Regions from separate parts of the Streptomyces sp. NPDC004610 genome, predicted to be linked through region 2. Evidence: predicted binding sites of a transcription regulator. Region 2 holds the regulator's gene; each other region holds the start of a gene.
The links. Region 2 encodes HrcA, which represses chaperone genes, less so after heat shock. Its sites were predicted from a motif close to TTNGCACTCNGNNNNNCNGAGTGCNAA; they were not measured.

Region 1 (10,455 bases), on a different contig from region 2:
GGCGCCGTGGAGATCCGCTGGCAGGCGGTCGAACCGTCCGCCGGGGCCGACAGCTTCGACGAGGAGCGCTGATGGCGCCGGTCCGGCCGGCCGCCGGGCGGCGGGCCATCGAAGTGCTGCTGGAGGCCGAACTGCCGCGGGCCGGTGATCGACGGCTCGTCCTGGTCGACGCTGTGTGGGCGGGCGGCGAGGAGGAGCGGGAGTTCACGGTCCAGGTGGACGGCGGCGCCCGCCGGGTGCACGTCACCGCGCAGGACTCGCCGCTGGGCATCGCCGACGCCTGGCGGCGGCACCTCACCGACACCGACCCGGGCGGGGACAGCGTCCTCGTGGTCACCGGGCGGGTCCCCGCCGACCAGATCGGCTGGGACCTGCGCGGACACGCGGTGCGGCGCAGGCCCCTGGCCGTCGAGCGCGCCGACATCGTCAAGCAGTTGTTCGGAGCCGGTGACCTCGACACCCGGATGGTGCGGGAACACTGGCTGCTGGACGCGCTGCTGGAGGCCGAACCCCCCGGCGGCTGGCCGCGCGCGGGCTCCGTACTGACCCGTGACCGGGCCGTACGCGCCCTGCTCGCCGCCCGGGTGGGCCTGGGCGACACCAGCGACGAGACGCTGGACGTCGACGCCGACACGGTCTTCGCCTGGAGCCGCGGATCGGCCGGTCCCCGGCGGTTCGCCGAGCTGCCGGAACCCGAGCGGGCGGGACTGGCCGACTGGCTGGAGCAGACGACCGGGCCCGCCGCGCCCACCCTGCTCGCCCTCGCCGCCGACGGGCGCGGCAGCGACGCCCTCCCGCTGGGCGCGCTGGCCTCCGCCGCCCTGGCCTGTCCCGCCGCGGCCGACGCCGGATTCGCGCTCGGCACGCTCTTCGGGCGGGCCCTCGGCTCGTTCGACGCGCTCGGCCCCTACGCGTCCGCCGCGACCGGCGTGCTCTCCCGGTGGCTCGCCCAGGCCGAGGCCGGTGGCCAGGCCGGACAGACCGCCCGGACCCGCGTCCTGACGGTCCTGGAACGCGCCGACCAGCTCGCCGACACCGCCAGGCTGACCGGGCTGCTCGCCGGGGACCGTCTGCTGCCCTCCGGCTACCGGAACCGGCTGCGGGCCGTCGCCGCCGCGCTCGACGGGCGGCCCGGCCCGGCACAGTCGGCGCTGCGCGAACTGGCCGACCATCAGCTCGCCGTGGTCCACGCCGAGTCCACCGAGCGGGCCCGCACCGCCGTACGGCTGCTGCGCTGGCTGGACGCCCCCCGGCCCACGGTGGACTCCGTCGGTCAGGGCGTGCGCCAGCACCTGGAGTCCACCGGGTGGGTGGACCTCGCCATCGGGATACTCGCCGAGGGGGACGCCTCCCGGGACAGCGAGGTCGGGGAGGCGTACCACCGGCTGATCGGCCGGGTGCGGGAGCGGCGGCGGCAGGTGGACGAGCGGTTCGCGCAGGTGCTGGCCGTGTGGACCGAGGCCGCCTCGCAGCAGGCACCCCACGGTGCGCTGCTGATCGAGGACGTCCTCGCTGAGGCCGCCTCACCGCTCGCCCGCGACGGCGGACGGCCACTGATCCTGGTGCTGGACGGCATGAGCGCCGATGTCGCCGTGGAACTCGCCGCCGGACTCGACCGGCGGACCTGGCTCGAAGTCGTGCCCGCGGCCCAAGCGGGCCGCCGTCCGGGACGGCTCGCCGCCGTCGCCATGCTGCCCACCGTCACCCGGGTCAGCCGGGCCTCGCTGCTCAGCGGCACGGCCACGGAAGGCGGTCAGGACGTGGAGCGGGCCGGGTTCACCGCCTTCTGGAAGAAGCGGCGCCGCGAGGCGGTGCTCTTCCACAAAGGGAGCTACGAAGGGACGGCCGGGCACCGGCTCGCCCCCGAGCTGCTCGGTGCGCTCGCCGACGAGACGACCGTCGTCGGCGTCATCCTCAACACCGTCGACGACGCGCTCGCCGACGGCCGGGAGAGCGGCCGGGGCCAGTGGCGGATAGGGGACATCGCCAAGCTGGCCGACCTGCTCGACGCGGCGCTCGGCGCCGGTCGGCCCGTCCTGCTGGTCTCCGACCACGGGCACGTCCTGGACCGCAGCACCCGCGACCACGGGATCACCGCCGCCGAGAACGTCCAGGGCGCCCGCTGGCGCACCGGCCCGGCCCAGCCCGGCGAGACCGCGCTCGCCGGGCCCCGGGTCAAGGCCGCGGGCGGGCGGATCACCGCCGCCTGGCGCGATGACGTGCGCTACACGGCACGCCAGGCCGGATACCACGGAGGTGCCTCGCTCGCCGAGGTCACCGTGCCCGTCCTGGCGTTCGTCGCCGCCGGTAGTGAGATCCCCGCCGGATGGACCGTCCTCCCGGCCGAGGACACCGCCCCCGACTGGTGGCGCGGTGGCACCGAACGCCCCGAGCCCCCGTCGTCCGAGCCGCCCGTCAGAGGCCGGGCCGGACGCAAGCCGGAACCGCAGGCCGAGGGGCTCTTCGCCCAGCCCGGCCGGGGCACACCCGGCGAGCGGACCGTGCGCAGCGCCCCGTACCGGACCCAGCGCGAGTTCGTCCGGCTGCCGCCCTCCGACACGGCCGTGGCCGCCGCGCTCGACGCACTGCTCGACGCCGGGGGCAAGCTCTCCCCGGCGGCGGTCGCGGCGGCGGCCCAGGCGGCCACGGGCAAGTCGCAGCGCAACCCGGAGCGGTTCGTGACCGTGCTCGAACGCCTGCTCAACATCGACGGCTATCCCGTGCTCCAGCTCGTGGAGTCCGGACGTACCGTCCACCTCGACAGGGAACTCCTGCGCCAGCAGTTCCCGGGAGACATCACACCGTGAATCCGCCGGACATCCCCGAGACCCCGCCCCCGGCTCCGGCTGCGGCCCCGGCACCCGAGGTCAGTCCCGCCCGCGCCCGGGACGTGGTCGACGCGCTGCGCCGCGGCACCGTGCCCCAGCAGGGGCTCGGGCTGTTCGCCGTCGGCCTGGACCGCTTCACCGACGCCCTGGACGACGACCTCGCCACCGTGGCCCGGGGCGGCTCCGCGTTCCACGCGCTGCGCGGCGAGTACGGCTCCGGCAAGACGTTCTTCGCCCGCTGGCTGGCGGAACGGGCCAAGCGGCGCGGACTGGCCGTCAGCGAGGTGCAGATCTCCGAGACGGAGACCCCGCTGCACCGGCTGGAGACGGTGTACCGCCGGCTCACCGAACGGCTGGCCACCGCCACCCACCCGCCCTCGGCCCTGCGCGCGGTGGTCGACTCCTGGTTCTACGCGCTGGAGGAGGAGATCCTCGACGGCGGGGACGTGGACGAGAACGACGAGTCCGCGCTCGCGAACGCCGTGGACGCCCTGCTGGAACTGCGGCTGGCCGAGGTCGCCCGCACCACCCCCGCCTTCTCCGCCGCCCTGCGCGGCTACCGCGAGGCCGTGGCCACCGGGGACGGGGCCCGCGCCGAGGCGCTCATCGCCTGGCTCGGCGGGCAGAAGTCGGTGGCCGCCGCCGCCAAACGCGCCGCCGGGGTGCGCGGCGACCTCGACCACTTCGCGGCCCTCGGCTTCCTCCAGGGACTGCTGACCGTCCTGCGGGACTGCGGGCACCCCGGGCTGCTGCTCGTCCTGGACGAGGTGGAGACCCTCCAGCGGGTGCGCGGCGATGTCCGGGAGAAGTCCCTGAACGCGCTGCGCCAGCTCCTGGACGAGATCGACGCCGGGCGCTTCCCCGGCCTGTTCCTCGTCATCACCGGCACCCCCGCCTTCTACGACGGCCAGCAGGGCGTCCAGCGCCTCGCCCCGCTGGCACAGCGCCTCGCGACCGACTTCACCACCGACCCGCGTTTCGACTCCCCCCGCGCGGTCCAGCTCCGCCTGCCCGGCTTCGACCTGGCCTCCCTCGGCGAACTGGGGCGCAAGGTACGAGGCGTGTACGAGGCCACCGCCCGCCATCCGGAGCGGATCGCCGCGCGGGCCGACGACACGTACCTGGACGAACTCGCCCGTGCGGTCACCGGCTCGCTCGGCGGCAAGGCGGGCATCGCCCCCCGGCTGTATCTGCGCAAACTGGTCGCCGACGTCCTCGACCGGGTCGACACCTTCGCCGAGTTCGATCCCCGCGTCCACTACACGCTCACCGTGAACACCGCGGAGCTGGACGAGGTGGAGCGCAACGCGGCGGCGGGCGCGGGAGACGTGGAGCTGGAGCTGCCGTGAGCGCGGACGCGTTCGATCTTCTCGATCCGATCCTCACCCACCACATCGTCAACTCCCTCGGCTGGCGCTCCCTGCGTCCGCTCCAGCAGGAGGCGATCGGGCCGCTGCTGGCCGGGCAGGACGCCGTACTGCTCGCGCCGACCGCCGGGGGCAAGACCGAGGCCGCCGCGTTCCCGCTGCTCACCCGGGCCCAGCGGCACGGCTGGAAGGGCACCGGCATCCTCTATGTGACACCGCTGAAGGCACTGCTCAACAATCTGCATCCGCGGCTGGAGAAGTACGCGGGCTGGGTGGGCCGTACCGCGGAGCTGTGGCACGGCGACATCGCCACCAGCAGACGCCGCCGCATCCTCGCCCAGCGGCCGGACCTGCTGCTCACCACCCCCGAATCCCTGGAGGCGATGCTGGTCAGCGCCAACGTGGACCATCGGGCGTTCTTCTCCGGGCTGCACACCGTGGTCGTGGACGAGGTGCACGCCTTCGCCGGGGACGACCGGGGCTGGCATCTGCTGGCCGTCCTGGAACGGCTCCAGAAGGTCACCCAACGGCCGGTGCAGCGGGTCGGGCTGTCCGCCACCGTCGGCAACCCGCACGAACTCCTGGACTGGCTCCAGGGTTCCGGGCGCGGGAAGCGGACCGGGCAGGTCGTCGCACCCGGTGTGACCCTGCCCGGCACGGCACGGGCAAAGGCCGGTCGCCCGCCCGGTGACATCGAGCTGGACTTCGTCGGGTCCGTCGCCAACGCGGCCACCGTCCTGGCGGCGCTGCACCGGGGCGAGAAGCGTCTGGTGTTCTGCGAGAGCCGGCGGACCGTCGAGGAACTGGGCGAGCAGCTCCGGCTGCGCGGGGTCACCACCTTTCTCTCGCACGCCTCGCTCTCCGCCGACGAGCGGCGGCGCGCGGAGGAGGCGTTCGCCGAGGCACGGGACTGTGTGATCGTGTCGACCAGCACGCTCGAACTCGGCATCGACGTCGGTGACCTGGACCGGGTGATCCAGCTCGACGCACCGGCCACGGTGGCCTCGTTCCTCCAGCGGCTGGGCCGTACCGGACGGCGCCCCGGAACCGACCGCAACTGTCTGTTCCTGGCCCTCACCGACGCCGGGTTCCTGTCCGCCTGCGCCCTGCTGCTGGCCTGGTCACGGGGGTGGGTGGAGCCGGTCACCGCACCGCCCGAGCCCCGGCATCTGGCGGCGCAGCAGATGCTCGCGCTGTGCCTTCAGGAGGGCCGCGTCGGCGAGAACCTGTGGCAGGAGTGGTGGGGCGGCCTGGACGCCTTCGGCGGCGGCGCCGAGCCCGTCGTACGGCATCTCGTGGAGCAGGGCTATCTGGAGCGGGACGGCGGCACGCTGTTCATCGGGCCGGAGGCGGAACGCCGATTCGGTGCGCGGCACTTCATGAATCTCACGGCCTCCTTCACCGCGCCGCCGGAGTTCACCGTCCTCAGCGGGCGGACCGAGATCGGCCGCACGGACCCGGATCTGCTCACCGAGGACGTCGCGGGGCCGCGCAAGCTGCTGCTTGCCGGGCGGAGCTGGCTGGTGACCTACATCGACTGGCGGCGCAGGCGCTGCTTCGTGGAGCCCACCGAGGACGGCGGGCGGGCCAAGTGGAGCGGATTCGGGCCGGACCGGGTCCGCTCGTTCACCCTGACCCGAGCGGCCCGTGAGGTGCTGCTCGGCGGCGATCCGCCGGTACGGCTCACCCGCCGGGCGGAGGCGAAGCTGGCCGAGGCACGGGAGACCTTCCTGGACGTGGTGCACCCCGCGGGAAGCATCGTCACACGGCGGGGCGACAGCGATGTGCGCTGGTGGACCTGGGCCGGGCACCGCGCGAACGCCACCCTGGCCGCGTCACTGCCCTCGGTCGTCCTCCCGCACCGCATCCTCGACGACCGCTTCGTACGGCTGCGCGACGATGTCGATCCGGGGACCTGGCAGGTGGCTCGCGCAGATGCCGTGACGGGGCTGACCCTGCCCGAGGTGAACGCGAACGCCGTGCGCGGGCTGAAGTTCGCGGAGGCCCTGCCGCAGCGGCTGGCGGAGGCCACCCTCGCCGCGCGGATGGCGGACCTGGAGGGGGCGAGGGCGGTGCTGGCGGAACCGGCGCGGTTCGTGGTGCGGTCCGAGGACTGAGGACGGAGAACTGAGGGCTGCGGCTCCCGGACGGTCGGCGTGGCCCGCCGTCCGTGCGGCACGCCGGAGGCCCGGCACCCCTCGGGGGGGGTACCGGGCCTCCGGTGATCGCGGTGGTTCGTCAGTGCGAGTGGCCGTGCGAGTGGCCGCCCGCCGGGGCCTCTTCCTCTTCCTTCTTCTCGACGACCAGGGTCTCGGTCGTCAGGAGGAGGGAGGCGATGGAGGCCGCGTTCTCCAGGGCGGAGCGGGTGACCTTGACCGGGTCGATGACGCCGGCCTTGACCAGGTCGCCGTACTCGCCGGTGGCGGCGTTGAAGCCCTGGCCCTTCTCCAGCTCGGCGACCTTGGAGGTGATGACGTAGCCCTCCAGGCCGGCGTTCTCGGCGATCCAGCGCAGCGGCTCGACGGCGGCCTTGCGGACCACGGTGACACCGGTGGCCTCGTCGCCGGTCTTGCCGAGGTTGTCCTCCAGGACCTTCACGGCGTGGACGAGCGCGGAGCCACCACCGGAGACGATGCCCTCCTCGACCGCGGCGCGGGTCGCGGAGATGGCGTCCTCCAGACGGTGCTTCTTCTCCTTCAGCTCCACCTCGGTGGCGGCGCCGACCTTGATCACGCACACGCCGCCGGCCAGCTTCGCGAGGCGCTCCTGGAGCTTCTCGCGGTCCCAGTCGGAGTCGGTGTTCTCGATCTCGGCCTTGATCTGGGAGATCCGGCCCTCGACCTCGGACTTGTCACCGGCACCGTCGACGATCGTGGTGTCGTCCTTGGTGACGGTGATCCGGCGGGCGGTGCCGAGGATGTCGGTGCCGACCTGGTCGAGCTTGAGGCCGACCTCCTCGGAGATGACCGTGGCGCCGGTGAGGACGGCCATGTCCTGGAGCATCGCCTTGCGGCGGTCGCCGAAGCCGGGGGCCTTCACCGCGGTGGCGTTGAAGGTGCCGCGGATCTTGTTGACCACCAGGGTGGAGAGGGCCTCGCCCTCGACATCCTCGGCGATGATCAGCAGCGGCTTGGAGGCGTTGGACTGGATGATCTTCTCCAGCAGCGGCAGCAGGTCGGCGATGGCGCCGATCTTGCCCTGGTGGATCAGGATGTACGGGTCCTCCAGGACCGCTTCCATCCGCTCCTGGTCCGTCACGAAGTACGGGGACAGGTAGCCCTTGTCGAAGGCCATGCCCTCGGTGAAGTCCAGCTCCAGACCGAAGGTGTTGGACTCCTCGACGGTGATGACACCGTCCTTGCCGACCTTGTCCATCGCCTCGGCGATCAGCTCGCCGACCTGCTGGTCCTGCGCGGACAGCGCGGCCACGGCGGCGATGTCGGACTTCTCCTCGATCGGCCGGGCGGTCGCCAGCAGATCCGCGGAGACGGCGGCGACGGCCGCGTCGATGCCCTTCTTCAGGGCGGCCGGGGAAGCACCCGCGGCGACGTTCTTCAGACCCTCGCGCACCAGGGCCTGGGCCAGCACGGTGGCGGTGGTGGTGCCGTCACCCGCGATGTCGTTGGTCTTGGTCGCCACCTCCTTCACCAGCTGCGCGCCGAGGTTCTCGTACGGGTCGTCGATCTCGACCTCGCGGGCGATGGTCACGCCGTCGTTGGTGATGGTGGGGGCGCCGAACTTCTTGTCGATGACGACATTGCGGCCCTTGGGGCCGATCGTCACCTTCACCGTGTCGGCCAGCTTGTTGACGCCGCGCTCAAGGGCGCGACGGGCGTCCTCGTCGAACTTCAGGATCTTCGCCATGACAGCGTGAGCCTCTCGGAATTCTGGGGTGGAAAAGACACTGCGCCCCGGGCGCCCTGTCGAGTTGATGGTCGCGGGGGGCCAGGGGCGCAGTAGAGGAACTTCTGAGGTGAAGAACTACTTCTCGATGATCGCGAGCACGTCGCGGGCCGAGAGGACGAGGTACTCCTCGCCGTTGTACTTCACCTCGGTGCCGCCGTACTTGCTGTACAGCACGATGTCGCCGGTCTTGACGTCGAGCGGCAGGCGCTCGCCGTTCTCGAAGCGACCCGGACCGACGGCGAGGACGACGCCCTCCTGGGGCTTCTCCTTCGCGGTGTCCGGGATGACCAGGCCAGAGGCCGTGGTCTGCTCGGCGTCGAGCGGCTGGACCACGATGCGGTCCTCGAGCGGCTTGATGGCAACCTTGGAGCTGGCGGTCGTCACGATCCGACCTCCCCCTTCGGAGATCTCACGGGGTTAACTGTCTGAGGTGGCGACCAGGTGGATCCGTCGTCGCGGGTGCCGGACCTGCCCGTCGCGTATTGGCACTCTCCAGGGGGGAGTGCCAGACCCGAGACTATGACCGCGATTAGCACTCGGTCAAGCGGACTGCTAATCCCGGCCGGGCGCGGAGGGGGTGGACGGGGGGCGGCCGGGGGGGTGCGGGGGGTTCGGGGCGGCGTCCACGGTGGGTCATTGGTGGGTCAACTGCCCTGCCCGGGTTCAGGAACGGCCGGGTCACGGGTCTGTCCCAGCGGGCGGTGGCGGGCGGGACGTCCGTCGCAGGGGCGGAAACCCCATGCGGGGCGGGCCGGGTCCGGCCGGGTGGCGGGTTCCGGGCCGACGGGTGTGTCACAGGGGTGTCCTATGCGGTCGCCGGACGGAACGGGACTCCCGGCCGGGCCGCTCATGGTGATCGGAACGCCGGGACGCTCGGCACCGCAGACATCACCGAATCCGAACTTCCGCTCGAATCCGAGGAAGACACCATGCGCATCCGCAAGCTCACCTTCGCCGCCCTCGCCGTCGCCGCGAGCCTCTCGCTCACCGCCTGCCAGGGCGAGGACGGCACCTCCGCGGAGAGCGACCCCACCCCCGCCGCCGCCTCCGGCTCGGATACCGCCAAGCAGGGCGGTGCGCAGGACACGGCCACCGAGACCGGGACCGGCGGTACGGACACCACCGAAGGCAACGCCGGTGTCACCAACTGCACCGTCGAGGAACTGGAGATCACCGCGTCCGACGCCACCGTCGACGGCGACGCCGAGGGCACCGTCGCCGTGGAGATGGCCAACATCAGCGGCAGCGACTGCCTGCTCTCCGGGTTCGCGGGCGTCGACCTGGAGACCGACGCGGGCACCCTGTCCGCGGAGCGCAGCGGCGACGCCGGTGAACCGACCGTCCTCAAGGGCGGGGAGTCGGCCTACTTCGGTGTCTTCCACCCGCTCAACGACTCGGGCGGCTCCGGGGTCGGCGTCAGCACGCTGTGGGTGACCCCGCCCAACGAGACCGAGGTCTACAAGGTCGAGTGGCCGGGCGGCACCCTGCCCGTCACGGAGGACGGGTCCGGCTCCGCGGTGCGGGTCGGCGCCATGGGCAGTGTCGGCCAGGGTGGCTGAGCGTGCGGTGCCGGGCGCCGGAGGGCTGGGCCGGGGGCGTCGGTCAGACGTAGTCCTCCAGGCGGCCCACCCGCAGGCCCTGGTCCTCGATCTCCTTCAGGAGCCTGGTGGTGCGGGCTACCAGCGTCGGGCCCGGGGTCTCGTCCGGGGTGACGGAGATGATGTCGCCGGGCAGCAGCCGGTGCGGGCCCTCGGTGAAGTGGGTGTCGGTGTCGGTCGCCGTCACCCGCCACAGCACCAGCGCCTCGACCCCGCAGTCCCGCGCCGCCCTCAGTGTCGTCCCGTCGTACATGCCGTAGGGCGGGCGCAGCAGGGCCGGGCGGATGCCGAAGCGGGACTTCAGTTTGTTCTGCTGGCCGCAGATCTCGGCGCGCTGACCGGCGTACGGCATTCCGCGCAGGGCGGCGTGGTCCATGGTGTGGTTGTGGAGGGTGGCCCCGACCGCGCGCAGCCGGGCGAAGTGGCCGTATCCCGGGCCCGCCACACTGTCCGTCAGGAACAGGCTGACCGGCAGCCGCCGCTCCCGCACCATCTCCACGAACCGCGGATCGCGCTCCGCGCCGTCGTCGTAGGTCAGGAAGACCACCTTGTCGCGGGTCGGGACGCGGGACAGGACCCGGGGGGACTGCGGGGAGGAACGGGGGGTGCCGGAGGGGGCCCGGGGGGAGCCAGAGGGGGTCCGGGGGGAGCCGGAGGGGGACGCGGCGTCTGTGCCCGCGCCGCCGCCGCCCGCCGACTCCACCCAGGCCGACGGGCCGGGGCCCCGGCCGCAGCCGGCCGCCGAGACCGTCAGCA
Region 2 (10,455 bases):
CGTCGACGCCCTCCAGGTACTCCACGACCACGCCCTCGATCCGCAGATCGTCGCCCCACACCTTCTCGACCAGCTCGGCGTCGTGCCGTCCCTCGACATAGATACGGCCCGCGCGGGCCACCCGCGCGCGGGCGCCCGGTACGGCGACGGAGCCGGAGGCGGTGCGGGTGGGCCGTACCGGAGCCGTGCCCGTGCCGGACGGGCGGACCAGGGTGACCACCCGGCCCTCCAGCAGAAAGCCGCGCGGCTCCAGCGGGAAGACCCGGTGCTTGCCGAAGCGGTCCTCCAGCGTGACCGTGCCCGCCTCGCAGCGGATCACCGCGCCGCAGAAACCGGTGCCGGGCTCCTCCACCACGAGACCGGGGTCCGCGGGGACCTCGGGAACGGGCTTCGGCTTCTTCCACCCAGGGGTGAGATCCGCAGAGTACTGGCGCATTCGGATGACGATAGTTCCGGGCGGGGAGAAGCCGGTGCCCGGTCAGGGCGACACGCCGAAACGGGCCGCCAGCGCGGCCCGCTGTTCCCGGACGAACGCCGCCCCCACCACCGCCCCGTGACCGGGCACATACAGGGCGTCCTCGCCGCCCAGCGCCAGCAGCCGGTCCAGCGCCCCCGGCCACCGCTCCGGCACGGCGTCCGGCCCCGCCTGCGGAGCGCCCGACTCCTCGACCAGGTCACCGCAGAACACCACCGCCGGATCACCCGGCACCAGCACGGCCAGGTCGTACGCGGTGTGCCCGGGACCGGCGTTCACCAGCAGCACCCGCGGGCCGCCGCCCAGGTCGAGGGCCCGCTCGCCGGTGATCTCGTGGGCGGGGGCGGACAGACGGGCGGCGGCCCGCGCCGCGTCCGCCTCCGGCAGCCCGTGGCGCACCGCGTCCGCCCGCAGCTCCTCCCGCGCCCCGGGGGCGGTGAGCGCCGCCGCCAGCCCCGTCGCGCCGAACACCTCCGCCTCCCCGAACGCCGCCATGCCGAGCACATGGTCGAAGTGCGGGTGGGTGAGCGCGAGATGGGTCACCGGGCCGTCCGCCAGCCGCCGCGCCTGATCGCGCAGTGCCGTGCCCTCGCGCGCGCTCGACCCCGCGTCGATCAGCAGCGCCCCGCCCGCGCCGCGCACCAGCCCCACCGTGCAGTCCCAGCCCGGCAGCCGGGACCGTCCGACGCCGGACCGCAGCCGCTCCCAGCCCAGCTCTTCCCAAGTGACCCTCATACGGCGACGCTAGCGGTACGCCCCGCCCCACAGCCCCGTACGGCCCGTCCGGACCGGCCTTGCCCGGCCCGCACCCCACCGCCGTACACTGGGCCGGGCAGGGTTGGCACTCGGTGATGCAGAGTGCCAGGGACAGTGCCGGGGTAGACGGTGGTGGACGGGGCGCGGGACGACGGCCGCAGGAGGTGTGCGCGGGATGCTCAGTGAACGAAGACTTCAGGTGCTGCGCGCCATCGTCCAGGACTACGTCGGCACCGAGGAGCCGGTCGGTTCCAAGGCGCTCACCGAGCGGCACAACCTGGGCGTCTCCCCGGCCACCGTGCGCAACGACATGGCGGCCCTGGAGGACGAGGGCTTCATCGCGCAGCCGCACACCTCCGCCGGGCGCATCCCGACGGACAAGGGCTACCGCCTCTTCGTCGACAAGCTCGCCGAGGTCAAGCCGATGTCCGGCGCCGAGCGGCGCGCCATCCAGAGCTTCCTGGACGGCGCCGTCGACCTCGACGACGTCGTGGGGCGCACGGTACGGCTGCTCGCCCAGCTCACCCGGCAGGTCGCCGTCGTCCAGTACCCCTCGCTGACCCGGTCCACGGTCCGCCATGTCGAACTGCTGGCGCTGGCGCCCGCGCGCGTGATGCTGGTGCTGATCACCGACACCGGGCGGGTCGAGCAGCGGCTGGTGGACTGCCCGGCGCCGTTCGGCGAGGCGTCGCTCGCGGATCTGCGGGCCCGGCTCAACAGCCGGGTGGCCGGCCGCCGCTTCCCGGATGTGCCGCCCCTGGTCCAGGATCTGCCCGAGAGCTTCGAAGCCGAGGACCGGGGGACCGTCCAGACGGTACTCTCCACACTCCTGGAGACGCTGGTCGAGCAGACCGAGGAGCGCCTGATGATCGGCGGCACGGCCAATCTCACCCGCTTCGGACATGATTTTCCCCTCACCATCCGCCCCGTCCTGGAGGCGCTGGAGGAGCAGGTCGTCCTCCTCAAACTGCTGGGCGAGGGGATGGATTCGGGCATGACCGTCCGGATCGGTCATGAGAACGCCCATGAGGGACTCAACTCCACCTCCGTCGTGTCGGTGGGCTACGGTTCGGGCGGCGAGGCGGTTGCCAAGCTCGGCGTGGTCGGACCGACCCGCATGGATTACCCGGGAACGATGGGAGCGGTACGCGCAGTGGCACGGTACGTCGGACAGATCCTGGCGGAGTCGTAAGTGGCCACGGACTACTACGCCGTTCTCGGCGTGCGCCGCGACGCGTCGCAGGAAGAGATCAAGAAGGCGTTCCGCCGGCTCGCACGCGAGCTGCACCCGGACGTCAACCCCGACCCGAAGACCCAGGAGCGGTTCAAGGAGATCAACGCCGCTTACGAGGTGCTCTCGGACCCGCAGAAGAAGCAGGTCTACGACCTCGGCGGCGATCCCCTCTCGCAGGCGGGCGCCGGTGCGGGCGCGGGCTTCGGCGCGGGCGGCTTCGGCAACTTCTCGGACATCATGGACGCGTTCTTCGGCACGGCGTCGCAGCGCGGACCGCGCTCGCGCACCCGCCGGGGCCAGGACGCCATGATCCGCATCGAGATCGAACTGGACGAGGCCGCCTTCGGCACGACCAAGGACATCCAGGTCGACACGGCGATCGTCTGCTCCACCTGCAACGGCGAGGGCGCCGCCCCCGGCACCACCGCGCAGACCTGTGACATGTGCCGCGGCCGGGGCGAGGTCTCCCAGGTCACCCGGTCCTTCCTGGGCCAGGTCATGACCTCCCGCCCCTGCCCCCAGTGCCAGGGCTTCGGCACGGTCGTACCGACCCCCTGCCCGGAGTGCGCCGGCGACGGCCGGGTCCGCTCCCGGCGCACCCTCACCGTGAAGATCCCGGCCGGTGTCGACAACGGCACCCGGATCCAGCTCGCCGGTGAGGGCGAGGTCGGCCCCGGCGGCGGCCCCGCCGGTGACCTCTACGTCGAGATCCACGAACTGCCGCACTCCGTCTTCCAGCGCCGCGGCGACGATCTGCACTGCACGGTGACCATCCCCATGACCGCGGCCTCCCTCGGCACCAAGGTGCCGCTGGAGACCCTCGACGGCATGGAGGAGGTCGACATCCGGCCCGGCACCCAGTCCGGCCAGTCGATCCCCCTGCACGGCCGGGGCGTCACGCATCTGCGCGGCGGCGGACGCGGCGATCTCATCGTCCATGTCGAGGTGCAGACCCCGACCAAGCTGGACCCCGAGCAGGAACGGCTGCTACGGGAGCTCTCCAAGCTGCGGGGCGAGGAGCGGCCCACGGGCCAGTTTCAACCCGGCCAGCAAGGGCTGTTCTCCCGACTGAAGGACGCGTTCAACGGGCGCTGAGACGCCGGGAGGGGATGGGGCGGCTGCCGCCGGGGCTTCGGCTTCGGGTCCGGTGGGCGGCCCGGTCTTCGGGGCGGTGCGGGGCGGTTCGGTGCGGGGCTGGTCTGCGGTCCGGGGCCGCACGGTCTGCGGCCGGGTGCACGGTCCGGTCCCCGGCGTGGTGCGGGGCTGATCTCCGGCGTGGTGCGGGGCTGGTCTCCGTCCGGTGTCGGCCCGATGCGCGGTCCGGTGTACGCGCCCGGTCGGTCTCCCTCCGGCGCGGCGGGTGGTCCGTGGTCCAGGGTGCGACTTGGTGGGCGGTCCCGAGCCTGACCGGCGCGGTCCACGGCGTGGCTCCGTCCGCCGGCCCGGAGCGTCGCCCGGCGCGGTCCAGATCCGACCCCGTCCGGCCGAGGGTGACCTGGCGTGGTCCGCCGCGTGGCCCCGTTCAGCCCGGAGCCTGACCCTGGCGTGGTCCAGAGCCAGCCCTCCGCCCGGCCCGGAGCGCCGCCCGGCGTGGTCCACCACTGCGGCCCGTCCGGCCCGAGCGTGTCCCGCCGTCGTCCCAAGCCAGCCCCGCCCGGCGTGGCCCAGGGCCGACGCCACCCGCCCCCCACCGTCGCCCGGCGTGGTCCGGAGTCCCACCCCGTGCCGTCCACACTCCGACCCTGCGTGGTCCAGAGCCCGGCCCCCGCGTGGTCCACGACGTGACCCCCGTCCGGTCCCCAGCGCCACCCCGCGTGGTCCACAGCATCGCCCCCACCCGGTCCACACCGTGACCCCGCATGGTCCACAACAGCGCCCCCACCCGGTCCGCACCGTGACCCCGCATGGTCCGGAATCCGGCCCCGTCCGGTCCACCCCACCACCCCACCCCCCGGCCCCGAAATCCGCCCCCGCGTTTGTCCCCATCCGTCCCCATGCCTCTGGCCTATGCCGGGCGTAAGGGCGGATTCGGAGCTTCACGGGGGACGTGACAACATGCGGTCATGTCCTCCGCGCTGACCGATCTCTTTCCGCACCCGATCGTGCAGGCCCCCATGGCGGGCGGCGTCTCCGTGCCGCATCTGGCGCTCGCCGTGTCCGAGGCCGGTGGGCTCGGGTTCCTCGCCGCCGGGTACAAGACGGCCGACGGCATGTACCAGGAGATCAAGCAGCTGCGCGGGCTCACCAACAAGCCCTTCGGCGTCAACCTCTTCATGCCCCAGCCCGACACCGCCGACCCCGCCGCCGTCGATGTCTACGCCCATCAGCTGGCCGGTGAGGCCGCCTGGTACGAGGCCGAGCTGGGCGACCCCGACAGTGGCCGCGACGACGGCTACGACGCCAAGCTCGCCGTACTCCTCGACAACCCCGTACCCGTGGTCTCGTTCCACTTCGGGGTGCCCGCGCCCGAGGTCCTGGAGTCGTTGCGCCGGGCCGGGACCCTCACCCTGGTCACCGCCACCACCCCCGAGGAGGCCCTCGCCGTGCAGCGGGCCGGGGCGGGCGGTGTGATCGCCCAGGGCCTGGAGGCCGGTGGCCACCAGGGCACCCACCGCGACCTCGCCGAGAACGACGGCTCCGGACTCGGCCTGCTCTCCCTCGTCGCCCAGATCCGCGAGGCCGTCGCCCTGCCGATCGTGGCCGCCGGCGGCATCATGCGCGGCTCCCAGATCGCCGCCGTCCTCGCCGCAGGCGCCCAGGCCGCCCAGCTCGGCACCGCCTTCCTCATCACCCCCGAGTCCGGCGCCAACCCCCTGCACAAGCGGGCCCTCACCGACCCCCTCTTCGGCCGTACCCAGCTCACCCGCGCCTTCTCCGGCCGCCCCGCCCGCGGCCTGGTCAACCGCTTCCTGCGCGAGCACGGCCCCTACGCCCCCTCCGCCTACCCCGAGATCCACCATCTGACCTCGCCGCTGCGCAAGGCCGCCGCCAAGGCCGGGGACGCCCAGGGCATGGCCCTGTGGGCGGGGCAGGGCCACCGGATGGCCCGGGAGATGCCCGCCGCCCAGCTGATCGAGGTACTGGTCGCCGAACTCGCCGTGACCGGCGCCGCGGTGTCCGCCCAGGGCGGTGCCGGATGACCGCCCCGGTCTTCGTCGTCGCGCACTTCCACGCCGGGGACGGCGGACGGTTCGTGCTGGACGGCGCCGAGGGCCGCCACGCGGTCTCCGTGAAGCGGCTGCGGCCCTGCGAGGACGTGATCCTCACCGACGGCGCCGGACGCTGGGCGGACTGCGTGGTCACCGGCACCGAGGGCAAGGACCGGCTGATCGTCCAGCTGGACAGCGTCGCCGAGGACCCCGCCCCCGAGCCCCGCCTCACCGTCGTCCAGGCGCTGCCCAAGGGCGACCGCGGTGAGGTCGCCGTCGAGACCATGACCGAGGTCGGGGTCGACGCGATCGTGCCCTGGGCCGCCACCCGCTGCATCACGCAGTGGAAGGGCGAACGCGCTGCCAAGGGCCTGGCCAAGTGGCGGAACACCGCCCGCGAGGCCGGTAAGCAGTCCCGCCGCACCCGCTTCCCCGAGATCGCCGCCCTCCACACCGGCAAGGAGGTCGCCGATCTGCTCGCCGCCGCCGACTTCGCCGCCGTGCTCCACGAGAGCGGCGAGAACGCGCTCGCCACGGCCGAACTGCCCGCCACCGGCACGATCGTGCTGGTCGTCGGACCCGAGGGCGGTGTCACCCCCGAGGAGCTCGCGCTGTTCGAGGCGGCCGGGGCCCGGCCCCACCAACTCGGACCGACCGTGCTGCGCACCTCGACCGCAGGCACCGCCGCCGCGGCCCTGCTGCTGGGCCGCACCGGCCGCTGGTCGTCCTGAACGGCCTTCCCCGAACCGCCACTCGCACCGTCACCCGAACCATCACTCGAACCATCACCCGGACTGTCACCCAGAACGAGACCCCGCAATCCCGTGCGCCCCGAAGGCGTACTACCGCGACGGCCCCGACGATGGCACGCTGCCTTCCATGGGGGCAGCAGCGCACCGGGCATGGCGGACGGCACGGCAGACGGTACGGCGGACCCCGGCGGGGCGCCGGGCGCGGCGGGCGGCCGGTGCCGCCCTGGGCGTGCTGCTCGGCGTGGGCGCGACCGTCGCCTGCGAGCCGGTGAACACCCTGTCCACCGCGACGATCACCTTCACCAGCGACCAACTCCTCACCCGGGAACTGGAGCGCCGCGACACCCGGGTGCGCTGGCTCACCTGCACCGCCGACTACGGCGACCGCGCCACCCCCAGCCCCTCCGCGAGCGAGAACACCGTCGCCGATGTCGACTGCGAGGGCCATACCACCGACGGCAAGGACATCACCGTCACCGGCAAGGTCACCCGGGCGGTGAGAGGGGCCTGCATCCGCGGTGACCTCACCGCCAAGGTCGACGGCAAGCAGCTCTTCCAGATCACCGCCCTCGGCGACTGCGACGCCACCGGCGCCCCGCCGGTCAATCAGCCGGGCGGCGGCGCCGGACCCACCGCCACGGTCACCGTCACCCGGACCGTCTACTGCCAGAGCGACCCCCAGTGCTGGCCAGAGGGCAAATGAACCCTCCCTTCCGGGCGCCGGGGCCCGCTCCGCGCCAAGGCCGCGGCAAGTGATCCCAAACCCCTGTGCGGAATCGCCGCACCTGCATAGGGTGATCGGGTGATTCAGTCCCCAGCGCCTGCGTACCTCCGGTTTCCGCATGTCCAGGGCGAGTTGGTCGCCTTCGTCGCCGAGGACGACGTCTGGATCGCCCCGCTGGAGGGCGGGCGGGCCTGGCGCGTCAGCGCCGACAACATGCCCGTCACCATGCCGCGCATCTCGCCCGACGGCACCGCCGTCGCCTGGACCTCCACCCGTGACGGCGCCCCCGAGGTCCATCTCGCCCCCGTCGACGGCGGCCCCTCCCGGCGGCTGACCCACTGGGGCAGCGCCAAGACCCAGGTCCGCGGCTGGACCCCCGACGGCCGGATCCTCGCCCTCTCCACCCACGGCCAGGCCAGCCTGCGCCGCACCTGGGCCCGCGCGCTCCCGCCCGACGGCGGCCCCGCCGAGACCCTCCCGTACGGCCCCGTCGGCGATGTCGTCCACGGCCCCGCCACCGTCCTGCTGTCCGCCCCCATGGGCCGCGAGGCCGCCTGGTGGAAGCGCTACCGGGGCGGCACGGCCGGCAAGCTCTGGATCGACCGCGACGGCGACGGCGGCTTCGTCCGGCTCCACGAGGACCTCGACGGGAACCTGGAGTGCCCGGTCTGGGTGGGGGAGCGGCTCGCGTTCCTCTCCGACCACGAGGGCACCGGAGCCCTCTACTCCTCCCTCGCCGACGGCACCGGCCTGCGCCGCCACACCCCCCTGGACGGCTTCTACGCCCGCCAGGCGTCCGGCGACGGCACCCGGGTGGTGTACGCGTCCGCCGGTGAGCTGTGGCTCCTGGACGACCTGGACCCCGGCACCGCGCCCCGCCCCCTGGACGTACGCCTCGGCGGGCAGCGCACCGACCGCCAGCCCTACCCCGTCAACGCCGCCCGCTGGTTCGGCGCCGCCTCGCCCGACCACACCGCCCGCGGCAGCGCGGTCGCCGTCCGCGGCGCCGTCCACTGGGTCACCCACCGCTCCGGCCCGGCCCGCGCCCTCGCCGCCGACCCCGGCGTCCGCAACCGGCTGCCGCACACCTTCCGCGTCGACGGCGAGGAACGGGTGGTGTGGGTCACCGACGCCGAGGGCGAGGACGCCCTCGAATTCGCCCCCGCCACCGGCACCGCCCCCGACGCCACCCCCCGCCGCATCGGCGCCGGGCAGCTCGGCCGGGTCCTGGAGCTGGCCGTCGCCCCCGACGGCAGCCGGATCGCCGTCGCCGCGCACGACGGACGGCTGCTGCTGGTCGAGCGGGAGAGCGGCGAGATCCGCGAGGTCGACCGCAGCGAGGACGGCGACGTCGCCGACCTCGCCTTCTCCCCCGACTCCGGCTGGCTGGCCTGGTCCCACCCCGGCCCCCGCCCGCTCAGCCAGCTCCGCCTCGCCCACACCACCGACCTCACCGTCACCGAGGCGACCCCGCTGCGCTTCCAGGACTACGCGCCCGCCTTCACCCCCGACGGCAAGCACCTCGCCTTCCTCTCCAACCGCTCCTTCGACCCGGTCTACGACGAACACGTCTTCGACCTCGCCTTCGTCGTCGGCGACCGCCCCCACCTCATCACCCTGGCCGCGACCACCCCGTCCCCCTTCGGACCGCAGCGCCACGGACGGCCCTTCGAGGCGCCGGACAAGGACGAGACCCCCGAGGGCGAGGGCACCCCGGCCACCCGGATCGACCTCGACGGCCTCGCCGACCGGATCGTCCCCTTCCCGGTGGAGGCGGGCCGCTACTCCAACCTCCGGGCCGCCAAGGACGGCGTCCTGTGGCTGCGCCACCCCGTGCAGGGCGTCCTCGGCGCCTCCCGGGCCACCCCGGACGCCCCCGACCCCAAGACCGAGCTGGAGCGCTACGACCTCGCCCAGCAGCGCATCGAGCATCTCGCCGCCGACGCCGACCACTTCGAGGTCAGCGGCGACGGCAAACGCGTCCTGCTGTGGACCGACGGCCGCCTCAAGGTCGTCCCCAGCGACCGGCGGGCCTCCGGCGACGACGACAGCGACAGCAACATCACCGTCGACCTCGCCCGCATCCGCCAGCAGGTCGACCCCGGCGCCGAGTGGCTCCAGATGTACGACGAGACCGGCCGCATCATGCGCGACCACTTCTGGCGCCCCGACATGAACGGCGTCGACTGGACCGCCGTCCTCGACCGCTACCGGCCCCTCGTCGACCGGATCGCCACCCACGACGACCTGGTCGACCTCCTCTGGGAGGTCCAGGGCGAACTGGGCACCTCCCACGCCTATGTCATCCCCCGCGGCCACGGCGGCGGCTCCGCCCGGCAGGGCCTGCTCGGCGCCGACCTCTCCCGCCACGAGGACGGCACCTGGCGCATCGACCGGATCCTCCCCTCCGAGACCTCCGACCCCGACGCCCGCTCCCCGCTCGCCGCGCCCGGCGTCGCCGTCCGCGCCGGGGACACGATCACCGCCATCGGCGGCCGTCCGGTCGACCCGACCACCGGCCCCGGACCCCTCCTGACCGGCACGGCGGGCAAACCCGTCGAGCTGACCGTCTCCCCGGCCGACGGCGGCGACCCCCGCCACGCCGTCGTCGTCCCCCTCGCCGACGAGGAACCGCTCCGCTACCACGCCTGGGTCGCCGACCGCCGCGCCTACGTCCACGACCGCTCCGGCGGCCGTCTCGGCTACCTCCACGTCCCCGACATGCAGGCCCCCGGCTGGGCCCAGATCCACCGCGACCTGAGGGTCGAGGTCGCCCGGGAGGGGCTCGTCGTGGACGTCCGGGAGAACCGGGGCGGCCACACCTCCCAGCTCGTCGTGGAGAAACTGGCCCGCCGGATCGTCGGCTGGGCGGTCCCGCGCGGAATGCGGCCCTACAGCTACCCCCGGGACGCCCCGCGCGGCCCCGTCGTCGCCGTCGCCAACGAGTTCTCCGGCTCCGACGGCGACATCGTCAACGCGGCGATCCGCGCCCTCGGCATCGGCCCGGTGGTCGGCACCCGCACCTGGGGCGGGGTGATCGGCATCGACAGCCGCTACCACCTGGTCGACGGCACCCTGATCACCCAGCCGAAGTACGCCTTCTGGCTGGAGGGCTACGAGTGGGCCGTGGAGAACCACGGCGTCGACCCGGACGTGGAAGTAGTCCAACGCCCCCAGGACTGGGCGGCCGACCTGGACCGCCAACTCGACGAGGCGATAGCGCTGGCGCTGGCCGCCCTGGACACGACCCCGGCGAAGACACCACCGAGGGTGGGCTGAGGGGGCGGGCCCCTTACAACAGGCGGGAGGGGCCAACGCCCTGCTTTTCAGGGGCGCGGGGCTGGTTCCGATGTGCGGCTCCGCCG
Region 3 (10,455 bases), on a different contig from region 2:
CCCAAGGTCGCCTCCATCGCCGTGATCACCGGCCGCCCGGCGGAGGTGGCGGTGCGGTACGGGGGCTTCGCGGGGGTGGCGGGCCTGGACCATCTGGTCGTCCTCGGCGCGTACGGGGCGGAGCGGTGGGACGCGGCGACCGGGAAGGTGACGGCGCCGGAGCCGCCGCCGGGGGTCGCGGCGGTACGGGAGGAACTGCCGGGGGTGGTGGGGCGGACGGGGGCGTGGATCGAGGACAAGGGCAGGGCGCTGGCGGTCCACACCCGCCGGGCGCCGGATCCGCAGGCGGCGTTCGACGCCCTGCGCGAGCCCCTGTTCGCGCTGGCCGCGCGGCACGGCCTGATGGTCGAACCGGGCCGCTTCGTCCTGGAACTGCGTCCCCCGGGCATGGACAAGGGCGTCGCGCTGACCGAGCACGCCCACGAGACGGGCGCGGGCTCGGTCCTCTACGCCGGCGACGACCTGGGGGACCTTCCCGCGTACGCGGCGGTGGACGCGCTGCGGGGGGAGGGGGTACCGGGGGTGCTGGTGTGCAGCGGCAGCGACGAGGTTCCGCGACTGCGGGAACGGGCGGACGTGGTGGTGCCGGGGCCGGAGGGGGTCGTACGCCTACTGACGTCTTTGGCGAGGACGCTGCGGTGACGATCCCGACGAGTCCGGCCCGGTGGTCGCTTTTCGCGCAGTTCCCCGCGCCCCTGAAGGGTCCGGTGGTCGGGTGCGGGCCCGTGGTCGCTCTTCGCGCAGTTCCCCGCGCCCCTGGAAAACAGCGCCGTTGTCGGGTGCGGGCCCGTGGTCGCTCTTCGCGCAGTTCCCCGCGCCCCTAGGGAGTGGCCCTCCCGCCGGTCGACAGGAGCGCCCCAAAGGGGCGCGGGGAACTGCGCGAACAACCCCCACACACCCGCACATGGCCACCATGCGTTTCAGGGGCGCGGGGAACTGCGCGAAAAGCGACCACCGACCCGCACCCGACAGCGAACCGCCTCACCCCCGCAACGCCCCCAGCTGGTCCAAGAACCACCGCGCCGGCGGCAACGCCGTCCCCGCGGCAGCCAACCTCTTCGTCCGCTCCCCCCGCTCCCCGCCCGGCATCGAAAGCGCGGAGTGCAACGCCCCCGCCGTCCCCACCACGTCGTACGGATTCACCCCCACCGCGTCCTCCCCCAGCTCCTCCCACGCCCCCGCCTCCCGCGACAGCACCAGCACACACCCCTCGTCGGAGACGACCGGCACCTCCTTGGCGACCAGGTTCATCCCGTCCCGGATGGGGTTGACCAGCGCCACATCCGCCAGCCGGTACGCCGCCAGCGAGCGCGCGAAGTCGTCCTCCAGATGCAGCAGCACCGGCGTCCACCCCGCCGTCCCGTACCCCGCGTTGATCTCCTCGGCCAGCCGCCGCACCTCGGCCATGTACTCCCGGTACACCGCCAGGTCCTGCCGCGAGGGATACGCGAAGGCGACATGCACCACCCGCTCCTGCCACTGCGGGTGGTCGTCCAGCAACTGCCGGTACGCCAGCAGCCCCCGCACGATGTTCTTGGACAGCTCCGTACGGTCCACCCGCACGATCGTGCGCCGGTCCGTCCCGCCGATCTGCTCGCGCAGGACCGCCATCCGCTCGGCGACATCCGGTTCGTGCGAGCGCCGCCGCAGGAAGTCCCCGTCGGCACCGAGCCCGTGCACCCCGATCGCCGTACCGCCCGTGCCGCCGACGAACGCCTCGCAGCACGCGGTGAACGCGTCCGCCCAGCGCCGGGTGAGAAAGCCCAGCCGGTCCGCGCCGAGCATCCCCCGCAGCAGCTGCCCGGCGATGTCGTCCGGCAGCATCCGGAAGTACTCGGGCGGCGCCCAGGGGGTGTGCGAGAAGTGGCCGATCCGCAGATCGGGCCGCAGGGCCCGCAGCATCCCCGGGACCAGGCTCAGGTGGTAGTCCTGGACGAGGACCGCCGCCCCGTCCGCCGCCTCCTGGGACAGGGCCTCGGCGAACGCCCGGTTGTACGTCTCGTACGACGCCCACTGGCGCCGGAACTCCGCGTCGAAGACCGGCTCCAGCGGGGTCTGGTACAGCATGTGGTGGACGAACCAGAGGACCGAGTTGGCGATGCCGTTGTACGCGTCGGCGTGGATGTCCGCCGGGATGTCCAGCATCCGCACGCCCGGCTCGCCCACCCCGCGCCGGACCGCCTCGCGGTCGCCGTCGCCGAGCGCGGAGCACACCCACAGGGCGTCCGCCTCGGGCCCGATCGCGGAGAGCCCGGAGACCAGCCCCCCGCCTCCGCGCCGGGCGGCGAGGGTCCCGTCGTCGCCCACGGCGTATGTCACGGGACCCCGGTTGGAAGCGACCAGTACGCGCGCGGCGCCGGAAGAGGTTGCGGCCATACGCCTCAACCTAGCCCGCGCTGTAAACGCTCAAACGTACGGTTCCGGCACATGCCCATCCGCCGTATACGGCCACCCCGTCACATCGTCGCTGCTCACGCCACCTTTCGGGCCGCGTACTCGGCGATCTCCGCCATCGGCGGGCGCTCCTCGGTGTCCACCGAGTACGTCCGCGCCTCGAAGCCGTCCTCACCCCGCTCGAACTGGGTGATCGCCGGCCGGACCAGATGGCCGCGGGCCAGTCTGAGCTGCGCGGTGCGGTAGATCGCGGCGGCCATCCGGCCGAGCGCCTGCCCGTCCTGGTGCCGGTGCTTGCGCACCCCCACATCGACCTGCGCGAGCGCGTCCAGGCCGACCAGGTGCAGCGAGTCCACCAGCATGCCCAGCTCGACCCCGTACCCGACCGGGAAGGGCAGCTGCTCCAGCAGCGAGCGGCGGGCCGCGTACTCGCCGCCCAGCGGCTGGACGAACCCGGCCAGCTGCGGCCAGTGCAGATTCAGCAGCGGGCGGGCCATCAGCTCGGTCACCCGGCCGCCCTGCCCGGCCGCCCCGGCCAGCGGACGGTCGTACATCCCCTTGACCAGATCGACGCCCGGCTCGGTGAGCAGCGGGCCGACGATGCCGGAGACGAAGTCGGACGAGAAGTCCCGCAGGTCGGCGTCGATGAAGCAGACGATGTCGCCGCCGGTGACCAGCAGCGACCGCCACAACACCTCGCCCTTGCCGGGGACGGCCGGGATACGGGGCAGGATCGAGTCACGGTGCACCACCCGGGCGCCGGCGGCGGCGGCCACCTCGGCGGTGCGGTCGGTGGAGCCGGAGTCCACGACGACGATCTCGTCGACGAGCGGGACCCGCTCCATCAGGTCGTGGCGGATGACCGTGACGATGTCGCCGACGGTCGCCTCCTCGTTCAGCGCGGGCAGCACCACGCTGACCGACTGGCCGGTGGCGCGCTTGGCGGCCATGATGCGATGGAGCGGGCGGTCGGACAGGGACCAGGTGCGGGTCATCAGCCAGCGCTCGACTTCTTCCACCACGGTCTGCGGCTCCTCACTGTTCGGACCACTAGGGGGCGTCTCGCGCCCGTATGTGATCCATCTCGCGGTTCGGACGACTATCTCAACTGTGCTGGCCTTCGGTTACAGTCTTGAACAACGCTGATGACCATCGCATGTCGGGGGTCCGCAGCATCCACAACCGCTCAGACAACCGCATGAACAACCACATATTGCTCATCCAGAGGGGCAGAGGGAAACGGCCCGATGAAGCCCCGGCAACCCTCCAGCCGGTCTCGTAGCGATCAGTCCACCGACGGTTTCGGTGTGACGTCACGATCGTCTCCGCGAGGCTCCCGGCTAGGGAAGGTGCCAAATCCGTCTCACGGCGAGATGCGTCGTGGGAAAGATGAGGAGAAAGGGCCTCGCCTCACATGGCTGTGCAGACTGTCGCCAATACCGCGCATTCCATCGTCGATCTCGGACCCGCCGCAGCGCTCTCCTGTCGTGAATGCGGCCATCGCGTCCCGCTCGGCCCGCTCTTCGCCTGCGAGGAGTGTTTCGGCCCGCTGGAGATCGCTTATGACTTCTCGGGCTACGACACCGAGGAACTCCGCGAGCGGATCACCGCGGGCCCCGCGAACATCTGGCGCTACGCCCCCCTGCTGCCGGTCCCGGCGGATGTGGCGGACAAGCCCAATCTGAACCCCGGCTGGACCAATCTCGTCCAGGCCGACAACCTCGCCCGCGAGCTGGGCATCACCGGCCCCCTCTACGTCAAGGACGACTCCGGGAACCCCACCCACTCCTTCAAGGACCGGGTCGTCGCCCAGGCCCTGGAGGCGGCCCGCGCCTTCGGCTTCACCACCCTGTCCTGCTCCTCCACCGGCAATCTGGCCGGCGCGGTGGGCGCCGCCGCCGCCCGCGCCGGATTCCGCTCCTGCGTCTTCATCCCGCACGACCTGGAGCAGGGCAAGATCGTCATGGCCGCGGTCTACGGCGGCCAGCTCGTCGGCATCGACGGCAACTACGACGACGTGAACCGTTTCTGCTCCGAGCTGATCGGCGACCCGGTCGGCGAGGGCTGGGGCTTCGTCAACGTCAATCTGCGGCCCTACTACGCCGAGGGCTCCAAGACCCTGGCGTACGAGATCTGTGAGCAGCTCGGGTGGCGGCTGCCCGACCAGCTCGTGGTGCCGATCGCCTCCGGCTCCCAGCTCACCAAGATCGACAAGGGGCTGAAGGAGCTGATCGCGCTCGGGCTGGTCGAGGACCGCCCCTACAAGATCTTCGGCGCCCAGGCCGAGGGCTGCTCGCCGGTGTCGGCCGCGTTCAAGGCCGGGCACGACGTGGTGCGCCCGCAGAAGCCGAACACCATCGCCAAGTCGCTGGCCATCGGGAACCCGGCGGACGGCCCGTATGTGCTGGACATCGCGCGGCGGACCGGGGGAGCGGTGGAGGACGTCAACGACGCGCAGGTGGTCGACGCGATCCGGCTGCTGGCCCGCACGGAGGGGATCTTCGCGGAGACGGCGGGCGGGGTGACCGTCGGGGTGACGAAGAAGCTGGTCGAGAACGGGGTGCTGGATCCCTCGCTGACGACGGTCGTGCTCAATACCGGGGATGGGCTGAAGACGTTGGACGCGGTGGCGGACACGGGGCTGACGGCGACGATTCGGCCCAGTCTGGAGTCGTTCCGCGACGCCGGGCTCGCATAGATCGTTGTTGTTCGTCTGCGGGCCGGTGGGGCTCGGTCGCGCAGTTCTCCCGCGCCCCCAGTAGGTATCCCATTCCGGAGGTTTCAACATGAGCGTCAGTGTCCGCATCCCCACCATTCTCCGCACGTACACCGGTGGAGCCGCCGAGGTGAGCGCCGAGGGAGCGACCCTCGGAGAGGTCATCGCCGATCTGGAGGCCAAGCACACCGGGATCGCCGCCCGGGTGCTGGATGATCAGGGCAAGTTGCGGCGGTTCGTCAATGTGTACGTCAATGATGATGATGTGCGCTTCGAGCAGGGGCTGGAGACGGCCACGCCCGACGGTGCCGGGGTCTCGATCATTCCCGCCGTGGCCGGCGGCTGCTGAGTTACGCACTGTTCTTTCAATTGCCCCCTCCGTGAGAGAAACGGAGGGGGCAATTCTGCATGGTTAGACGCGGTAGAGTTGGGGAACCGCTGCTGTTCGCGTTCTGAAGCAGCGATGAGAAGTAGCCAAAGTGTGAGGCTTCTTTGCGTCTTTAGTTCTCTTTGTCTGGCCCGACTTGCCCCGAACTCTGGGGAATTCTCCAGAAATTCCCGACCGGTCCTGCCCGGATTTCTCGTCCGATTGACCTGTTGCAGACGGCAGTTGGGCAGATACATTCAGCCGCGGTCGACGCGTTCCGGCGCACGCCCCCAACCCATCGGGGTGCGAGGTATGACCCGGATCCGCGAAGTGTGGATCTGTGCAAGGGCCAGTAATAGGGGAGTTAGGCATGGCTCAGGGCACCGTCAAGTGGTTCAACGCGGAGAAGGGGTACGGCTTCATCGCGGTCGACGGTGGTGCGGACGTCTTCGTCCATTACAGCGCCATTCAGATGGACGGATACCGCACCCTGGAAGAGGGCCAGCGGGTCGAGTTCGAGATCTCGCAGGGCCAGAAGGGCCCGCAGGCCGATATGGTTCGCGTCACCGCCTGAAACGTTTCTGGTACGGAAGGGCCCGCATCCACCTGGGTGCGGGCCCTTCCGGCTGTCCTGGAGGGCCCCGGGAGGACTGCGGAGGGGCTGCGGGGAGACTCCGAAGGGGCCCCGGGAGGGCTCCGGGAGGGCTCGGGGAGGGTTCCGGGAGGGCTGCGGGAGGTGCCCGTCCCCGCTCGGCGGATCATGGCAGGCGCTTGCACTCTCCTAGGGCGAGTGCTAATCATTGGCGTTAGCACTCTGAAGGTGAGAGTGACAACGAAGGACCGGGTCGGTGAGGCCGCAAGCCGGGTGGGGCAAGGAACCACGAGGCAGGCGCGCCGTCCGTCGCGGGCGCGGGCGCGGTCCGAAGAATCACCCCCAGTCCTGGAGGGACCACTTCACATGGCCAAGATCATCGCGTTCGACGAGGAGGCGCGGCGCGGCCTTGAGCGCGGGATGAACCAGCTCGCCGACGCCGTCAAGGTCACCCTCGGCCCCAAGGGCCGCAACGTCGTCCTTGAGAAGAAGTGGGGCGCCCCCACGATCACCAACGATGGTGTCTCCATCGCCAAGGAGATCGAGCTCGAAGACCCGTACGAGAAGATCGGCGCCGAGCTGGTCAAGGAAGTAGCCAAGAAGACGGACGACGTCGCCGGTGACGGCACGACGACGGCTACGGTCCTGGCCCAGGCGCTGGTCAAGGAGGGTCTGCGCAACGTCGCCGCGGGCGCCAACCCGATGGCCCTCAAGCGCGGTATCGAGAAGGCCGTCGAGGCCGTCTCCGGTGCGCTGCTCGACCAGGCCAAGGAGGTCGAGACCAAGGAGCAGATCGCCTCCACGGCCTCCATCTCCGCCGCCGACACCCAGATCGGCGAGCTGATCGCCGAGGCCATGGACAAGGTCGGCAAGGAAGGCGTCATCACCGTCGAGGAGTCCCAGACCTTCGGTCTGGAGCTCGAACTGACGGAGGGCATGCGCTTCGACAAGGGCTACATCTCCGCCTACTTCGCCACCGACATGGAGCGCATGGAGGCGTCGCTGGAGGACCCGTACATCCTCATCGCGAACTCCAAGATCTCCAACGTCAAGGACCTGCTCCCGCTCCTGGAGAAGGTCATGCAGTCGGGCAAGCCGCTGCTGATCATCGCCGAGGACGTCGAGGGCGAGGCCCTGTCGACCCTGGTCGTCAACAAGATCCGCGGCACCTTCAAGTCCGTCGCGGTCAAGGCGCCGGGCTTCGGTGACCGCCGCAAGGCGATGCTGAACGACATCGCGATCCTCACCGGCGGCGAGGTGATCTCCGAGGAGGTCGGTCTCAAGCTGGAGAACACGACCCTGGACCTGCTCGGGCGGGCCCGCAAGGTCGTCATCACCAAGGACGAGACCACGATCGTCGACGGCGCCGGGTCCTCGGACCAGGTCGCCGGCCGGGTCAACCAGATCCGCGCCGAGATCGAGAACTCCGACTCCGACTACGACCGCGAGAAGCTCCAGGAGCGCCTGGCGAAGCTCGCGGGCGGCGTGGCCGTCATCAAGGCCGGTGCCGCGACCGAGGTGGAGCTCAAGGAGCGCAAGCACCGTATCGAGGACGCCGTGCGCAACGCCAAGGCGGCCGTCGAGGAGGGCATCGTCGCCGGTGGTGGCGTGGCCCTGCTCCAGGCTTCCTCGGTCTTCGAGAAGCTGGAGCTGGAGGGTGACGAGGCGACCGGCGCGGCTGCGGTCAAGCTCGCGCTGGAGGCTCCGCTGAAGCAGATCTCCGTCAACGCCGGTCTTGAGGGCGGCGTCGTGGTGGAGAAGGTCCGCAACCTCACCCCGGGTCACGGTCTCAACGCCGCGACCGGTGAGTACGTGGACATGATCGCCGAGGGCATCATCGACCCGGCGAAGGTGACGCGCTCGGCGCTTCAGAACGCCGCGTCGATCGCCGCGCTGTTCCTCACCACGGAGGCGGTCATCGCCGACAAGCCGGAGAAGGCCGCGGCGCCTGCGGGTGGCGGTATGCCGGGTGGTGACATGGACTTCTGATCGGCTGCTGTCGATCACGTCCTTCGGTTCGAGGGCGGCACGTTCCGGGAGACCGGGGTGCCGCCCTTGGGCGTTTTCGGGGGGTGGGTGCGGGCCGGTGGGGCTTGTTCGCGCAGTTCCCCGCGCCCCTGAAAGCAGGGCGTGAGCGCCAGGGCCTTTAGGGGCGCGGGGAACTGCGCGATCAGCCCCCACCGGCCCGCACTCGAAAAACCCGCCCGGCAGACCCCGTCAATCCCCCCGCTCCCCACAACGGGGTACTTCTGTTCATACGCCCCACGCGGACGCGTCCACGTCGCTAGCGTGCCGCCATGCGGATCCTCCATCTGTCCGACACTCATATCGAGCGGATCGCCGGACCCAACCGGCACGGCGTCGACGCCACCGAATCGTTGCGGCTGATGCTCGGCGAGCTGCGACATCAGCGCGGGGTCGACGCGATGATCGTCACCGGGGACATCGCTGACGACGGCGCGGTGGAGTCGTACACCCTGGCGAGGGAGCTGATCGGGGGGTTCGCGGCGCGGCTCGGGGTGCCGTTGTTCTTCACCACCGGCAATCACGACGACCGCGCCGCCTTCGGGAAGGTCCTCGGCAGCGGGCATCTCGCGGTCGACGGCTCGGACGCGGCAAAAACGGTCCTCTCCTCCGCCGAGGGCGAGAAGGCCGCGGTCAGCGTGGTGCGCGGCTACCGGTTCATCACCCTGGACTCCCTGATCCCCGGCCAGGTCTACGGCGGTCTCAGCGACGCCCAGCTCGACTGGCTGAACGATCTGCTGCGCACCACCGCCGAGCGGGGCACGATCGTCGCCTTCCACCATCCGCCGATCGCCATGGACGTCGACACCCAGCGCGCCTTCGGGCTGCGCAATCCGCGTTCGCTGGCGGAGGTGCTGCGGGGCAGCGATGTCCGGGTGGTGCTGACCGGGCACTTCCATCTCCAGCTCCTCGGGCTGCTCGCCGCGATCCCGGTCTGGGTCGGCCCGGCGGTGGTGAACCGCATCGACCTCACCGCCCGCCCCGGCGCCGAGCGGGCCGTGCGGGGGGCGTCCGCGTCGGTGGTCGATGTCGGCGGGGCCGCGGGGCCGCTCTTCCACACCCTGCACGCCCGTGACCCGCGCGCCCACGAGACCGTCTACGAGCTGGACGAGGACCAGGTGCTGGATGTCATCGAGGCGCGGGGTTGGGTGCGGTAGCCCCTCCGGGGGGGGGAGAGAGAGAGGCTGCGAGCGGGGGCTTATGGGCCGGGGGCCTGCGGCGCGCTTTCCCTCGCCCCCGCCCTCGCTCTTGCCCCCGTCTCCGCCCCGATTCTGACCAGTGTTTCTTGAGTAACTCAAGCAAGTAAATTATCGTTGCCTCGGTCAATGATCTGGTGATGTTCCGACGGAGGCTCCGACATGTCCGACTCGCTCTCCCCCACCGCCGCGACCGGGGGCGCGGCACCGCCGCGGAGCATGGCCGTCGTCGTGGTCCTCGCCTTCAGCGGGATCGTCGTCGCGCTGATGCAGACGCTGGTCATCCCGATCGTCCCGGAGCTGCCGCGGCTGCTGGACGCGAACGCGTCCGACGCCGCCTGGGCCGTCACCGCCACCCTGCTCGCGGCGGCCGTGGCCACCCCGGTGATGGGGCGGCTCGGGGACATGTACGGCAAGCGGCGGATGCTGCTGGTGTCCGTGGCCCTGCTGGTCGCCGGGTCCGTCGTCGCCGCGCTCAGCGACTCGCTCGCCCCGATGCTCGTGGGCCGGGTGCTCCAGGGCCTGGCCTCCGGGGTGATCCCGCTCGGCATCAGCATCATGCGCGACGAACTGCCCGCCGAGCGGCTCGCCTCCGCCACCGCCATGATGAGCGCCTCGCTCGGCGTCGGCGGCGCCCTCGGACTGCCCGCCGCCGCCCTGATCGCCGACAACTTCGACTGGCACATCCTGTTCTGGGCCTCGGCGGTGCTCGGTGTGGTGGCCGGGGCGCTGGTGATCGCCCTCGTCCCGGAGTCGCCGGTGCGCACGGGCGGCCGGTTCGATGTGCCCGGTGCCGTCGGGGTGGCCGTGGGGCTGGTCTGTCTGCTGCTCGCGGTCTCCAAGGGCGCCGACTGGGGCTGGACGAGTGCCACCACGCTGGGGCTGTTCGCCGCCGCCGTGCTGGTGCTGCTGATGTGGGGGCGCTATGAGCTGCGCACCCGGGAGCCGCTGGTCGATCTGCGGTCCACCGTCCGCCGCCAGGTGCTGGTCACCAATCTCGCCTCGATCGCCGTCGGCCTCGCCATGTTCGCCATGTCCCTGGTGATGCCGCAGATCCTCCAGATGCCGGCCGCGACCGGCTACGGCCTCGGGCAGTCCATGCTGGCCGCCGGGCTGGTGATGGCCCCCTCCGGGCTGGTGATGATGGCCACCGCGCCCGTCTCCG

Region 1: a site for HrcA is predicted at 8,631-8,657, ahead of groES (co-chaperone GroES). Genes of this name have one in related genera too.
Region 3: a site for HrcA is predicted at 6,248-6,274, ahead of groL (chaperonin GroEL). Genes of this name have one in related genera too.

Annotation. Positions count from the first base shown of each region.
Region 1 covers NZ_JBEXLA010000022.1:5,421-15,875, forward strand. Annotated here, with positions in the region: gene ABZX40_RS23665 (hypothetical protein) at 1-72, shown strand, start outside; gene pglZ (BREX-2 system phosphatase PglZ) at 72-2,807, shown strand; gene brxD (BREX system ATP-binding protein BrxD) at 2,804-4,177, shown strand; gene ABZX40_RS23680 (DEAD/DEAH box helicase) at 4,174-6,312, shown strand; gene groL (chaperonin GroEL) at 6,434-8,059, opposite strand; gene groES (co-chaperone GroES) at 8,177-8,485, opposite strand; gene ABZX40_RS23695 (DUF4232 domain-containing protein) at 9,031-9,660, shown strand; gene ABZX40_RS23700 (polysaccharide deacetylase family protein) at 9,704-10,455, opposite strand, start outside.
Region 2 covers NZ_JBEXLA010000014.1:2,487-12,941, forward strand. Annotated here, with positions in the region: gene ABZX40_RS17390 (DUF3097 domain-containing protein) at 1-436, opposite strand, end outside; gene ABZX40_RS17395 (MBL fold metallo-hydrolase) at 479-1,210, opposite strand; gene hrcA (heat-inducible transcriptional repressor HrcA) at 1,407-2,423, shown strand; gene dnaJ (molecular chaperone DnaJ) at 2,424-3,560, shown strand; gene ABZX40_RS17410 (nitronate monooxygenase) at 4,529-5,605, shown strand; gene ABZX40_RS17415 (16S rRNA (uracil(1498)-N(3))-methyltransferase) at 5,602-6,345, shown strand; gene ABZX40_RS17420 (hypothetical protein) at 6,494-7,069, shown strand; gene ABZX40_RS17425 (S41 family peptidase) at 7,169-10,369, shown strand.
Region 3 covers NZ_JBEXLA010000007.1:123,790-134,244, forward strand. Annotated here, with positions in the region: gene otsB (trehalose-phosphatase) at 1-642, shown strand, start outside; gene ABZX40_RS09985 (trehalose-6-phosphate synthase) at 982-2,376, opposite strand; gene ABZX40_RS09990 (glucosyl-3-phosphoglycerate synthase) at 2,472-3,416, opposite strand; SAM riboswitch class I at 3,609-3,790, shown strand; gene thrC (threonine synthase) at 3,809-5,092, shown strand; gene ABZX40_RS10000 (MoaD/ThiS family protein) at 5,181-5,459, shown strand; gene ABZX40_RS10005 (cold-shock protein) at 5,848-6,051, shown strand; gene groL (chaperonin GroEL) at 6,436-8,058, shown strand; gene ABZX40_RS10015 (metallophosphoesterase) at 8,367-9,251, shown strand; gene ABZX40_RS10020 (MFS transporter) at 9,453-10,455, shown strand, end outside.